DNA from 4 places in the Cupriavidus sp. 22TCCZM04-2 genome. Region 1 is predicted to be linked to each of the others. Evidence: predicted binding sites of a transcription regulator. Region 1 holds the regulator's gene; each other region holds the start of a gene.
What was found. Region 1 encodes FNR, which switches genes on or off when oxygen is low (the NO sensors DNR and NnrR bind a similar motif). Its sites were predicted from a motif close to TTGATNNNNATCAA; they were not measured.

Region 1 (3,205 bases):
GCCGTGGCAGGCGTTCTGGATGCTCTTTTACGCCTTCGCGACATGGGGCAATGCGGGCTTCATGCGCGAGCAGGTGTGCAAGTATATGTGCCCGTATGCGCGATTCCAGAGCGTGATGGTTGACCGCGACACCTACGTGGTCACCTACGACGTCGGGCGCGGCGAGCCGCGCGGGAGCCGGTCGCGCAAGGTGGATCATCATCAGGCAGGGCTTGGCGACTGCGTCAACTGCAGCATTTGCGTGCAGGTGTGTCCGACAGGCATTGATATCCGTGACGGGCTGCAGTACGAGTGCATTGGCTGCGGCGCCTGCATCGATGCCTGCAATCAGGTCATGGACAAGATGGACTACCCGCGTGGGCTGATCCGGTACACGTCCGAGAACGCCATGCGCAAGGCGCTGTCAGCCGCGGTGGCGCGCAAGCGGCTCGTGCGGCCGCGGACCATCATCTACTCGGTCATCTGGCTGGTGATGGTAGCGGGTTTCGTGGTGTCGCTAGCGCTGCGCACGCCGTTGAAGGTCGACATCATCCGCGATCGCGGGGCGTTGGGGCGTGAGGTGGATGGACGCTGGATTGAGAACGTCTATCGACTGCAACTGATCAACACCACCGAGGCACCCATGCGCATCAGCGTGCAGGCCGAAAGCGACGATCTGAAGAACCTGACGGTCGAGTACGATCCCGACGCGAAGGCCCTGGCGCCGACGTCGAACAAGCTGGTGCCGATCCGGATTCGCGTGCCGATCGACGATGCCGCGCAGGGTACGCACAAGATCAGCGTGACGGTGACAAGCGAAGGTTCGGGGCAAGGTAGTGCGCAAATCAGGCAATCTACCAGTTTCATCGTGCCGCGCAATTTGTGATGCTAAGGGCGGTGCAGCGCATCGGCGCTGCGCCGTACCAACCGCGAGCGCCTCGGTGAGGCGCCGACGAAGGGGGCAAGACGATGCAAGAAAGCAATCCGTGGTGGAAGGAGCCGTGGCCGTGGCTTCTGATGAGCGGCCCGTTGCTGGCCATAGTGGCTTGCGGCGTAACCATCTGGCTGGCTTCTACCCATCCTGACCGGCCGGTAGTCGAAGGTGTGTCCCGGCACGGCCTGGTCGTCGAGAAAGCAGAAGGGGTCCCGGGCAGTGCCAAGGCACCGCAAGCGAGGCGGCCATGAGGCTGCGCTGGCTGATGTGGGTACTGTGGCCGGCGTTCCTGATGGCCGGGGTGGCCACGGCAACCGTGTTTTCGGTGGTGGATCCCGGAGATCTGAATTTCTTCGGCCACCCGATCGAGGCCTCGCGCGAGGCCATTTATACGATCGGGTTCTTGCTGGCCTGGGTATTCTGCGCGTTGTCCAGCGGATTGACGCTCTATACCATGCCGACGAAGCTCAGCGAAACGGACGAGCTGGAGTGATTGGGCTGAAGCGGACCGTCTTGCCAGGCAAGGCGGTCAGACGGCCTCAGCAGGAGCGGCTGTAGACTTGCTTGATGCCTTCCATGTCGACGAGCTTGACGTGGCGTTGACGGATCTGGATCAGGCCCGCCTCGGCGAATCGTGAGAACAGGCGGCTGACCGTTTCGAGCTTCAATCCGAGATAGCTGCCGATTTCTTCCCGGCTCATGCGCATGACGAACTCGGTCGACGAATACCCGCGTGCGGACAGACGTTCTGACAGGTTGATCAGGAACGCGGCAAGTCGCTCTTCGGCACGCATGGACCCCAGCGTGACGAGCATGAGCTGATCATGCGATATTTCCTTCCCCATCAGTCGCAGGAACTGCTGCTGCAGCGATGGCAGATCCATGGACAGCGTCTGAAGATCGGCCATGCGTACGACGCATACTTCCGTGTCTTCAAGCGCGGTGGCATCCGAGGCGTGCTGCATTTCACCCAGGCCGTCGAGGCCGACCACTTCGCCAGGCAAATGGAAGCCGGTGATTTGCGAGCGGCCGTCTTCCGTGGTGACATGCGTCTTCAGGGTGCCGAAGCGAATGGCAAAAACCGCAGTCAGCGGATCGCCCATGCGGTACAGGGTTTCGCCCTTGTGGACACGGACGCGCTCTTGCACCAGGGTATCCATCTTTTGCAGATCCTGCTGGCTCATGCCCACCGGCAGGCACAGTTGCCCCATGCCGCAAGTGGAGCAACGGGGCGACATCTCGGTGACGGGGATGGATGTTAGCAATTGGAACCTGCAAGGAATGAGCGGCGAGGGCGCAATGCATGCATTTTAACGCGCGATGTGATGCGGTAGGGAGTTGCAATTGACTTTTGGTGTGCTTCTCAGTGTTTTCATGCTTGCCTTGCTGGGGGGCTTTCATTGCGCTGCCATGTGCGGTGGCGTTGCCCTCGCAGTCGAGCAGCGCGCCGTGGACGTGCCGATTGCCGTGGTGCGGCGCCCCCAAGACTGGCTCCTGGAGTTGCTGGTGATGCATGTGGGCAGGATTTCCACTTACATGCTGCTCGGTGCGATCCTTGGAGCGGTGGGGGCGACGGCCTGGCGCCAGGATTACCTGCCGGTTCAGCGCTGGCTATTTGGCGCCGGGAGCGCCTTGCTGCTGGTATCTGGCTGGCGCCTGCTACGCGGCGAAGCGTTTTCCATCGTGTGGCTGGAACGGTTCGGCGCGCGCGCGGGGACCGCCGTTGCCGGAAGCTTCGGCCGGCTTCGCCGCAAAACTCCGGCCACGGCGGCGAGAAGCGGTGGTCTGGTGCGCCGCTACGGCATGGGCTTGGCGTGGGGGCTCGTGCCCTGTGGCATGGTCTATGGTGCGCTTGCCCTCGCGTTACTGGCCGGTAATGCGCCCTCGGGTGCCCTGGTAATGGGCGCCTTCGGGCTTGGCACGCTACCGAATTTGCTGGCGCTATCCAGCTTTTCGGGGCTGCTGCGCGCTTGGGCTCGCCGCCGTTGGGTCAGGATGGGAGCTGGATTGGCGGTCATGGTCTTCGGCGGCCTGGGAATCGGTCGAGCGGTGTTATTGCCACATTCGCTGGCCGAGCATGGTTTTTGCCTGGTGTTTTGACGCCACCGTGAAGGCGCGGGAGTGCGCGGTGGTTGCAGGCGGATGCGGGAATGCCATACAATCGCCTGCATTGCGGTATCGCGCGGCGTGTTTCCGAGCGGCGCCTGGCAGCCCTTCCAAAAAAAGGGCGTCCGGAGTTTCGGACAAGCCGACATTTCGGCGCCGAACCCTTCCGCAGTCCATCCGGTTCAT
Region 2 (3,205 bases), on a different contig from region 1:
CTCGCCGATTACTACCGCGACCAGATCGAACGGCTGATGCGCTACCACCGCGTGCCCGTGGTGGTGGGTCTGAGCCGTCGGCCGATTCCGCTGCCTTTCGTTATCGAAGCCTCTACCACCGACATCAGCTACACCCAGGCGCGCGAACTCGAAGTGTCGTTCGTGCTGCCGGAGCTGAGCCGCATCGACGATTCGATTGCCAACGGCACGTTCGAGCCGGTGCCCGGCGAAGCGTGGCCGCTGTCGCTGTTCCCGGCCGAGCGCGTGGACCTGGCCTTGCAGCGCTTGTACCACTACACCGGCACCGCGCCCCAGCATTTCCAACGCTTCGTGCTGTTCACCAACTACCAGCGCTACGTCGACGAATTCATCGCGCTCGGCCGCTCGCTGATGGCCAGCAGCGACGGCGGCGGGTACGCGCGTTTTGTCGAGCCTGGCGACGTGGTGCAGGAGCTTGGCGCCGCCGAGCCCGACGACGCCGACCGCCCGCGCGCGCTGCCGCAGATGCCGGCCTACCACTTGGTGCGCGACGACAAGCTCGGCGTGACGCTGGTCAACATCGGCGTGGGCCCGTCCAATGCCAAGACCATGACCGACCACCTGGCCGTGCTGCGTCCGCACTGCTGGATGATGGTGGGCCATTGCGGCGGCCTGCGACGCTCGCAGCAGCTTGGCGATTACGTGCTCGCCCACGCCTATGTGCGTGACGACCACGTGCTCGACCATGACCTGCCGCCGTGGGTGCCGGTGCCGCCGATCGCGGAGATCCAGGTGGCGCTGCAGGAGGCGGTGGCGCGCATTACCGGGCTGTCGGGCGGCGAGATGAAGACGCGCATGCGCACGGGCACGGTGGTGTCCACCGACGACCGCAACTGGGAGCTGAAATCGAAGGCGCTGTATGCGCGCTTCAACCAGTCGCGCGCGATCGCCATCGACATGGAAAGCGCGACCGTCGCGGCCAACGGCTTCCGCCTGCGCGTGCCCTATGGCACCTTGCTGTGCGTGTCGGACAAGCCCTTGCACGGCGAGCTCAAGCTGCGCGGCATGGCCAATGCGTTCTATCGCCAGCGGGTCAGCCAGCACATGACCATCGGCCTGGAGGCCGTCCGCATTTTGCGCGAGAACGGCGTCGAGCAGCTGCATTCGCGCAAGCTGCGGAGCTTCGACGAGCCGGCGTTCCGCTGAATCACCGGCCGGGCAACCCAACGAAAAAGGCCAGCGCCTGAAGCGCTGGCCTTTTTCATTTGGGCAAGGCCGGATCAGAACCGGTAACCCACGCCCATGCTGAACAGCCACGGATCCAGGTTGACCTTGGAGACATTGACGCCGCCGGCCTTCACGTTGCTGGCCAGCCAGACCTTCTTGACGTCGGCATTCAGGAACCAGTTCTTGGTCAGCTTGTAATCCATGCCGATCTGCAGGGCCGGCGCTACGCTCCAGTTGTCCAGCTGGAGCGTATTGTTGGCGATGTCCGTGCCCCAGATGCGCGTGAAATTCAGGCCCGCGCCCACGTACGGACGGAAGGTGCCGTCCGGCAGGAAGTGGTACTGCACCAGCAGCGTGGGCGGCAGGTGCTTGAAGGTGCCGATCTTGTTGCCATTCAGGTAGACGTCCTGCTTCTGCGGCACGGTCAGCACCAGTTCAGCGGCGATGTTGCGCGTGAAGAAGTAGGTGACGTCGAGTTCGGGGATCCATTTGTTGTTGACCGTGATCGCATCCGACGGTACGCCCAGCGCCGGAATGGCATCCGACTTGTCGGCCATGTCCAGGTAGGTGGCGCGCAGGCGAACCATCCAGTTGCCCTGGGTCTCGCCATCGGCGGCGAAGGCGGGCGTGGAAACAGCGCCAAGCATGGCAAGCGCGGCGATAGCAGTGCCGGTGACCCGGGCCCGGAGAGAGATCTTGTTCATGGCTTTTTTGCTTTGGTCTGGTAAAAAATCGAAGCCAGTTTGGCCGAGCGGGCGCGGCACGACATTGACCGAGAACAAGAGAGACCCTATCGGAAGAAGGGTCGTCGCGACGACGCCACAGCGCGGCCCGGGCATGCGGCCGCAGCGTCTAAACACATGCGGATTTATTCGTGGCACGTCCGCAAGGCACGCCTTAACCTTTGCGTCATGGCCGCAGCCGCGGCCGGAACCAGGCATGTCGTGGGCGTCCGCAAGGACGTCTTTCCGGGCGTGTCCCGTGGGGGCGGGGCACACCGGCTTTCTTTGCCTGTCCTGCGCTGGCCTCTCGCTGCCGCACATTCCTTCCGATCTATTTCCGGCCGATCGCCACGATCGACACCGCGTCGCGGAGCGTCGCAGCGGGTCGCATTCGGGAATGTCCTCTGAGCCAAAGGGATAGGCCTTTTGTCCCGCCACGTTTTCATCCATCGCGCCATGCGCGTCGGCGGCCGGCGCAGCCTCAGCCAAAGGATGAGCCCATGTCGGTTATGTACGCCGGCGCTCAATCGTCTGGCCGGTACAGCGACGCGGCCATTGCGCCTAGTCTGGTAGCGCGGGAAAAAGCGAACGACAAACGGGGGGAAGAATCATGACGGCAAGGACCTGGCTTGGCGGGCTCGTGTGCGCGGCGGCGACATGCCTCGTCGCGGCGTGCGGGGGCGGAGGCGGAAGCTCGGGCAGCGCCACCCCCACGGCGACGCCCGCTGTCAGCTATACGGCAAAACTTAACGTGACCTCGGCCGAAGTCGGCGTCGGCCGCACGCTGACCCTCAGCGCGGTGGCCGTCGACAACAGCGGCAACGACGTGACCTCGACCACCAGCTTCGCCTGGACTTCGGCCGACAACGCCGTTGCCTCGGTCGTGGGCAGCACGGCTACGATCGGCGGCGCGGTGGTGACCGGCGTCAATCCCGGTACGACAACCGTGCAGGTGGTGGCCACGGTCAAGGCCGCCGACAACTCCACCGTGCAACTGCCGGCGCAGTCGGCGACCATCACCGTGGTGCCGGCCTCGGCCACGACCTATAGCCTGTCGATCCCAAATACCTCGTTGTCGATGACCGATGGGCAGACGCTGCCGGTCAAGGTATCGCTCGTCGACAACAACGGCAACGACGTGTCGGCGAACGGAAGCGGCTGGGCGTGGACCAGCAGCGGCACCGCGGTGCAGGTCGCCCCGGCGCTGAACAGTGCAACGCTGAGGGCCAGCAACAGTTCCACCACCGCTGCCGCGACGGCCAACGTGTCGGTGTCGG
Region 3 (3,205 bases), on a different contig from region 1:
TGGGCCAGGCCGTGCTGGCTGCGGATAAATATCTCCCAAAGCGGCCACTCTTTCATGGCAACTCTCCTGTCAGGTTTGCGGGGTTGGCCGGCGCCGTGGCGCCGGAATGCTCAGGCGGCGGCGCGCGCTTGCTTGTCGGCGTGGGCCACCAGCGCTTCACGGAACCAGGCGCCGTCGTCCCAGGCCTTGACGCGGGTGCGCAGGCGGTCGCGGTTGCACGGGCCATTGCCGCGCACCACGTTGTAGAACTCGTCCCAGTCGATGGCGCCGAAATCGTAGTGGCCGCGCTCCTCGTTCCACTTCAGGTCCGGATCGGGAACGGTCAGGCCGAGGTGCTCGGCCTGCGGCACGGTCTGGTCCACCATCTTCTGGCGCAGCTCGTCGTTGGAGAACAGCTTGATGCGCCATTGCATCGATTGCGCGCTGTTGGGCGAATCGGCATCGGATGGGCCGAACATCATCAGCGCCGGCCACCACCAGCGGTTCAGCGCGTCCTGCGCCATCTGCTTCTGCTCCGCCGTGCCCTGGCACAGCTTGAGCAGGATGTCGTAGCCCTGGCGCTGGTGGAACGACTCTTCCTTGCACACGCGCACCATGGCACGCGCATAGGGCCCGAACGAGCAGCGGCACAGCGGCACCTGGTTGATGATGGCCGAGCCATCGACCAGCCAGCCGATGGCGCCGATATCCGCCCAGCTCAGCGTCGGGTAGTTGAAGATGCTCGAATACTTGGCCTTGCCGGAGTGCAGGTCGCCCAGCAACGCGTCGCGCGACACGCCCAGCGTTTCGGCGGCGCTGTACAGGTAGAGGCCGTGGCCGGCTTCGTCCTGGATCTTGGCCAGCAGCACGGCCTTGCGTTCGAGCGTCGGGGCACGCGTGACCCAGTTGCCTTCCGGCAGCTGGCCGACGATCTCGGAATGCGCGTGCTGCGAGATCTGGCGGATCAGGGTCTTGCGGTAAGCCTCGGGCATCCAGTCCTTGGCTTCGATCTTGATGCCGGCGTCCACGCGCGCCTGGAACTCGCGTTCCTGCGGGTCCATCTCTTCCATCGCGCGGAGCCTGGTTGCCCCGGTTTCCACCAACTGTGCGTACATGCCGTACTCCGATCTGTAGGGTCTTGACCTGCGTCAAATCATTCGGTTGCAGTGGATCATAGTGATACAATTTGATTCAAACAATCGACGCTTGTGTATCACTTTAAGGTGCAGGCATGGCCCCCCGATCGGAGATGGACCCTGTTTCCCCGCAGGTCGTGCGGCTTGCGCGTGGCCTCAAGCTCGGGGCCAATTCCATGCTGGTGACACTGTTCGGCGATGTAGTGGCGCCACGGCCGCAGGCGCTATGGCTGGGCAGCCTGATCCGCCTCGCCGCGCCGTTCGGCATCAATGACCGGCTGGTGCGCACCGCCACGTTCCGGCTGGCGGCCGCTGACTGGCTCGATGCCACGCGGATCGGGCGACGCAGCTACTACGGCTTGTCGGAGGCCGGCTTGCAGCGCTGCGTTCATGCCGGCAAGCGCATCTATGCCGGCGACGCGCCCGACTGGGACGGCCGCTGGACGCTGGCGCTGGTGCGCGGCGACGCGCGCGCGACGATCCGCCAGCGGCTCAAGCGCGAACTGCTGTGGGAGGGCTTCGGCGCGATCGCCCCGGGCGTGTATGCGCACCCGAATGCCGACGCGGGCTCGCTGGGCGAGATCCTCCGCGCCGCGCAGGCGCAGGATTTCGTGGCGATCATGGAAGCGACCAGTCTGGAGGCATTCTCGATCCGCCCGCTGCAGACGCTGATGCACCAGACTTTCAAGCTCGGCGACGTGGCCTCCGCGTGGCAGGCGCTGCTGCGCCGCTTCTCGCCGGTGCTGGCCGACGCACACGGCATGTCGCCGGCCGATGCGTTTTTCGTGCGCACCCTGCTGCTGCACGAATACCGCCGCGTGCTGTTGCGCGACCCCAACCTGCCCGAGCCAATGCTTCCCGCGGACTGGCCGGGCCGCACGGCGCGAAATTTGTGCCGCGACATGTACGCGGCCCTGCTCGATGCCAGCGAAGATTACTTGCGCGGTGTGGTCGAAGTCTCCGAAGGCCACCTCGTCAACGCGAACCGCGCGTTGCGCAAGCGCTTTGGCGCGGGCAGCCATGCCGAGTCCGTCCGCTAGCGGCGGCCTTGCGCACAGTGCCTGGCGCGATCCTTCACAGGCGTGCTGGGCCTGGCCGGGATGCCGGAGGCTGGGCATCCCTTCGAAACCGACCTACCGTGGAATCAGGGGCAGTCGTCCAGCTTGACCCGTCAACCTCGAACAGGACCCTTCCATGAAAGCAAAGCCATTACTGTTATCCGCCTCGGCGGCACTCGGCCTGGCCTGCGCATCGATCGTCAGCGCCGCACCGATGACCGTGTCGTCGAGCGCATTTTCCGAGAACGCTGCCATTCCCGCGGCGCATGGTGGCGGCCAGCCAGACTGCGGCGGCCAGGGCGTATCGCCCCCGATCGCGTGGTCCGGATTGCCGCCAGGCACGCGCTCCGTGGCGATCTTCATGTTCGACCCCGATGGCGCGATGGGCCTGGGGGTCTCGCACTGGGTCGCCTATAACATCGCGGCGGACCGCGGCCACCTCCAGCAGGGCGAGGGGCAGAAAGATGGCCCGGGCATCACCGTCGGCAAGAACATTGCCGGCGAGGCCACATACCGGGGACCTTGCCCGCCCCCTGGCGAGGTCCCGCACCATTACATCGTGACGGTGGTCGCGACCGATCTGAAGCCAGGCGCGCTGCCCGCGGGCCTGACGCGTGACGAACTCATGGCAGCACTGAAGGGGCATGCGCGCGGCGGCGCCAGCGTGGTGGGCCGCTACGGCGGGAAATAGAAGCAGAACGGTCGGATCCCAGAGGCGGCGGCATCACAAATTTGTCAAATTCGACGGCCAGAATGGGCGCTTTTGCCAGTGCGGCGGGTGCCGCGCTGAACGACAAATCCGGCAAGGAGCCCGCCTGATGTTCCGTCAAACCATCCTGGCCAGCGCCATCATGTTGGCCTGCCTTGCGCTGTCGCCGTCGCTGCAGGCGCAGACCGCCTACCCTGCCACGCTCGCCGGCCATGCGGTGCTGCCAGCCCAGAGCTACCTGCCTGTGCCGAAAGACGCGCCGGCCGACCTGCAGCTCAGCGGCAAGTTCACCACCGCACAGCGCGCCGATGCCCCCGGCACCG
Region 4 (3,205 bases), on a different contig from region 1:
ACCGGCGTCATGCTGAGCCTGCACGTCAAGGCCACGATGATGAAGGTGTCGCACCCGATCGTGTTCGGCCACGCCGTCAAGGTCTTCTACAAGGATGCTTTCGCCAAGCACCAGAAGCTGTTCGACGAACTGGGCGTGAACGTCAATAACGGCCTGGTGGACCTGTACACCAAGATCGAGACGCTGCCGGAATCCAAGAAGGAAGAAGTCATCCGTGACATGCACGCGTGCCACGAACATCGTCCGGAACTGGCGATGGTGGACTCGGCCAAGGGCATTTCGAACCTGCACGCGCCGAACGACGTGATCGTCGACGCCTCGATGCCGGCCATGATCCGTATCGGCGGCAAGATGTGGGGCGCCGATGGCCGCACCAAGGACACCAAGTGCCTGATCCCGGAATCGACCTTCGCTCGCATCTATCAGGAAATCATCAACTTCTGCAAGACCAACGGCGCCTTTGATCCGGTCACGATGGGCACCGTGCCGAACGTGGGCCTGATGGCGCAGAAGGCCGAAGAGTACGGTTCGCACGACAAGACCTTCGAGATCGCCGAAGACGGCGAAGCCCGCATCGTCGACAACGCCACCGGTGAAGTGCTGGCGGCGCTGACGCAACAGGTCGAGCAGGGCGACATCTGGCGCATGTGCCAGGTCAAGGACGCCCCGATCCGCGACTGGGTCAAGCTGGCCGTCACGCGCGCCCGCAACTCGGGCATGCCGGCCGTGTTCTGGCTGGATGCGTACCGTCCGCACGAGGCCGAGCTGATCAAGAAGGTCGAAACCTACCTCAAGGACTACGACACCAAGGGTCTCGACATCCAGATCATGTCGCAGGTGCGCGCCATGCGTTACACGCTCGAGCGCGTGATCCGCGGCCTGGACACCATCTCGGTGACCGGCAACATCCTGCGCGACTACCTGACCGACCTGTTCCCGATCATGGAACTGGGCACCAGCGCCAAGATGCTGTCGATCGTCCCGCTGATGGCCGGTGGCGGCATGTACGAAACCGGCGCGGGCGGGTCGGCGCCGAAGCACGTGCAGCAACTCGTGGAAGAAAACCACCTGCGCTGGGACTCGCTCGGTGAATTCCTGGCGCTGGCCGTGTCGCTGGAAGAGCTGGGCATCAAGTCGGGCAACGACAAGGCCAAGGTCCTGGCCAAGACGCTGGACGCCGCTACCGGCAAGCTGCTGGACAACGCCAAGAGCCCGTCACCCAAGACCGGCCAGCTCGACAACCGCGGCAGCCAGTTCTACCTGGCCATGTACTGGGCCCAGGAACTCGCCGCGCAAACCGAAGACGCCGGCCTGGCCGCGACGTTCGCGCCGCTCGCCAAGCAGCTCACCGAAAATGAGAAGACCATTATTGGCGAACTGTCGGACGTACAAGGCAAGCCCGTGGACATCGGTGGCTACTACATGCCGGACGCGGAAAAGCTGTCCGCCGTCATGCGCCCGAGCAAGACGCTGAACGCAGCCCTGGCATCGGTCCAGGCCTGATCGGCACATCCGATCCCGCAGGCGCCGCCAGGTGCCTGCCTGAAGCCGGAGGTTGGCATCCCGATGCCGCCTCCGGCTCCTTCTTTCTGGCTACGACGCCACATTCAGCCTGAAAGCCCTGCCCCGCCCCCGGCCGGACTTGATCTCGGCCAAACCATGTAGCCGCCCGGCGCGCCATACTGATCGCAACATTTTCGTTGCACCGGCACAGCGTCCTGCCCACCGCATCATGGCAAAGAAATTCCCGATCCACCCGAGCCATCCCGAACGCATCTGCTGGGGTTGCGACAAGTATTGCCCGGTCGACGCCATGGGTTGTGGCAATGGGTCCAGCCGCACCCAACATCCCTCCGAACTGCTCGGCGATGACTGGCTGGAATTTGGCGATTGGGGCATCGATCCCGATCAACCCAAGGCAGTTGACTTGCGTTAGCGCGATCACAGCCTGCACGCCTGCTCAACGCCTGTAGCTTCCCTCCCTCCGTCCATCGGCGAGGCTATCCCGCATCCATGTTCCGCCGGGGTGGCGCGATCCATGCATGAACCATCGCATCCAGGCAGTTCCGGGCCGGGCTTGCGCTAGCCATCCACAACTCCCGCACACCACAAAGCATTGCAAGCGTTACGCCAGGCCAGCCCTCCACCATGTCTGGCGGCGATTACAATGCCTGAATCGCGCCAACCCTTCCGGCAGTCTTTTCAATGGACGAACGACCATGCTGAAGCTCCAAGACCCCACCCTGCTGCGCCAGCAGTGCTATCTCGACGGACGCTGGACCGACGGCGAACGCCACATTGACGTCACCAACCCCGCCACCGGCGAACGCGTGGCACAGGTGCCGCAGCTCGGCGCCGCGGAAGCCCGCCAGGCTGTCGAGGCCGCCAACCGCGCACTGCCGGCCTGGCGCGCGCGCGTGGCCAAGGAGCGCTCGGCGCTGCTGCGAAAGTGGTTCGAGCTGATCCTGGCCAACCAGGATGACCTGGCCCGCATCATGACCGCCGAGCAAGGCAAGCCGTTTGCCGAGGCCAAGGGCGAGATCGCCTATGCGGCGTCGTTCATCGAATGGTTTGCCGAGGAAGGCAAGCGCGTCTATGGGGAAACGATTCCGGCGCCGATCAGCACGCAGCGCATTGTCGTGACGAAGGAGCCGGTGGGCGTGTGCGCGGCTATCACGCCGTGGAATTTTCCGGCGGCCATGATCACCCGGAAGGCCGGCCCGGCATTGGCCGCCGGCTGCACCATGGTGGTCAAGCCGGCGTCGCAAACCCCGCTGACCGCGCTGGCGCTTGCCGTGCTGGCGGAACGCGCCGGCATCCCGGCCGGGGTGCTGTCGGTGGTGACCGGGTCGGCGAGTGCCATCGGCGGCGAACTGAGCAGCAACCCGCTGGTGCGCAAGCTGACCTTCACGGGCTCCACCGAGGTCGGCCGCGTGCTGATGGCGCAGACCGCATCGACCATCAAGAAGGTATCGATGGAACTTGGCGGCAATGCGCCCTTTATCGTGTTCGATGATGCCGACCTGGACGCCGCCGTTGAAGGCGCCATCATCTCCAAGTACCGGAACGCGGGCCAGACCTGCGTCTGCGCGAACCGGATCTACGTCCAGGACAAGGTCTACGATGCGTTTGCCGAGAAGCTGGTCGCGGCGGTCGCGAAGCTGAAAGTCGGCAATGGCATGGACGAAGGCGTGCGCATCGGGCC

Region 2: AC3FKG_RS05350 (OmpW/AlkL family protein) is a predicted target of FNR. The motif match lies at 1,975-1,988, and genes of this name have one in related genera.
Region 3: paaA (1,2-phenylacetyl-CoA epoxidase subunit PaaA) is a predicted target of FNR. The motif match lies at 1,118-1,131, and genes of this name have one in related genera.
Region 4: AC3FKG_RS18720 (DUF3079 domain-containing protein) is a predicted target of FNR. The motif match lies at 1,643-1,656, and genes of this name have one in related genera.

The regions. Positions count from the first base shown of each region.
Region 1 covers NZ_JBYOJS010000006.1:120,954-124,158, reverse strand. Annotated here, with positions in the region: gene ccoG (cytochrome c oxidase accessory protein CcoG) at 1-865, shown strand, start outside; gene AC3FKG_RS11920 (FixH family protein) at 949-1,164, shown strand; gene AC3FKG_RS11915 (hypothetical protein) at 1,161-1,406, shown strand; gene fnr (fumarate/nitrate reduction transcriptional regulator Fnr) at 1,453-2,178, opposite strand; gene AC3FKG_RS11905 (sulfite exporter TauE/SafE family protein) at 2,258-3,013, shown strand.
Region 2 covers NZ_JBYOJS010000002.1:430,484-433,688, forward strand. Annotated here, with positions in the region: gene AC3FKG_RS05345 (AMP nucleosidase) at 1-1,185, shown strand, start outside; gene AC3FKG_RS05350 (OmpW/AlkL family protein) at 1,260-1,910, opposite strand; gene AC3FKG_RS05355 (hypothetical protein) at 2,539-3,205, shown strand, end outside.
Region 3 covers NZ_JBYOJS010000015.1:123,280-126,484, reverse strand. Annotated here, with positions in the region: gene paaB (1,2-phenylacetyl-CoA epoxidase subunit PaaB) at 1-56, opposite strand, end outside; gene paaA (1,2-phenylacetyl-CoA epoxidase subunit PaaA) at 111-1,094, opposite strand; gene paaX (phenylacetic acid degradation operon negative regulatory protein PaaX) at 1,211-2,155, shown strand; gene AC3FKG_RS21255 (YbhB/YbcL family Raf kinase inhibitor-like protein) at 2,310-2,864, shown strand; gene AC3FKG_RS21250 (esterase-like activity of phytase family protein) at 2,992-3,205, shown strand, end outside.
Region 4 covers NZ_JBYOJS010000012.1:154,157-157,361, reverse strand. Annotated here, with positions in the region: gene AC3FKG_RS18725 (NADP-dependent isocitrate dehydrogenase) at 1-1,503, shown strand, start outside; gene AC3FKG_RS18720 (DUF3079 domain-containing protein) at 1,733-1,936, shown strand; gene gabD (NADP-dependent succinate-semialdehyde dehydrogenase) at 2,220-3,205, shown strand, end outside.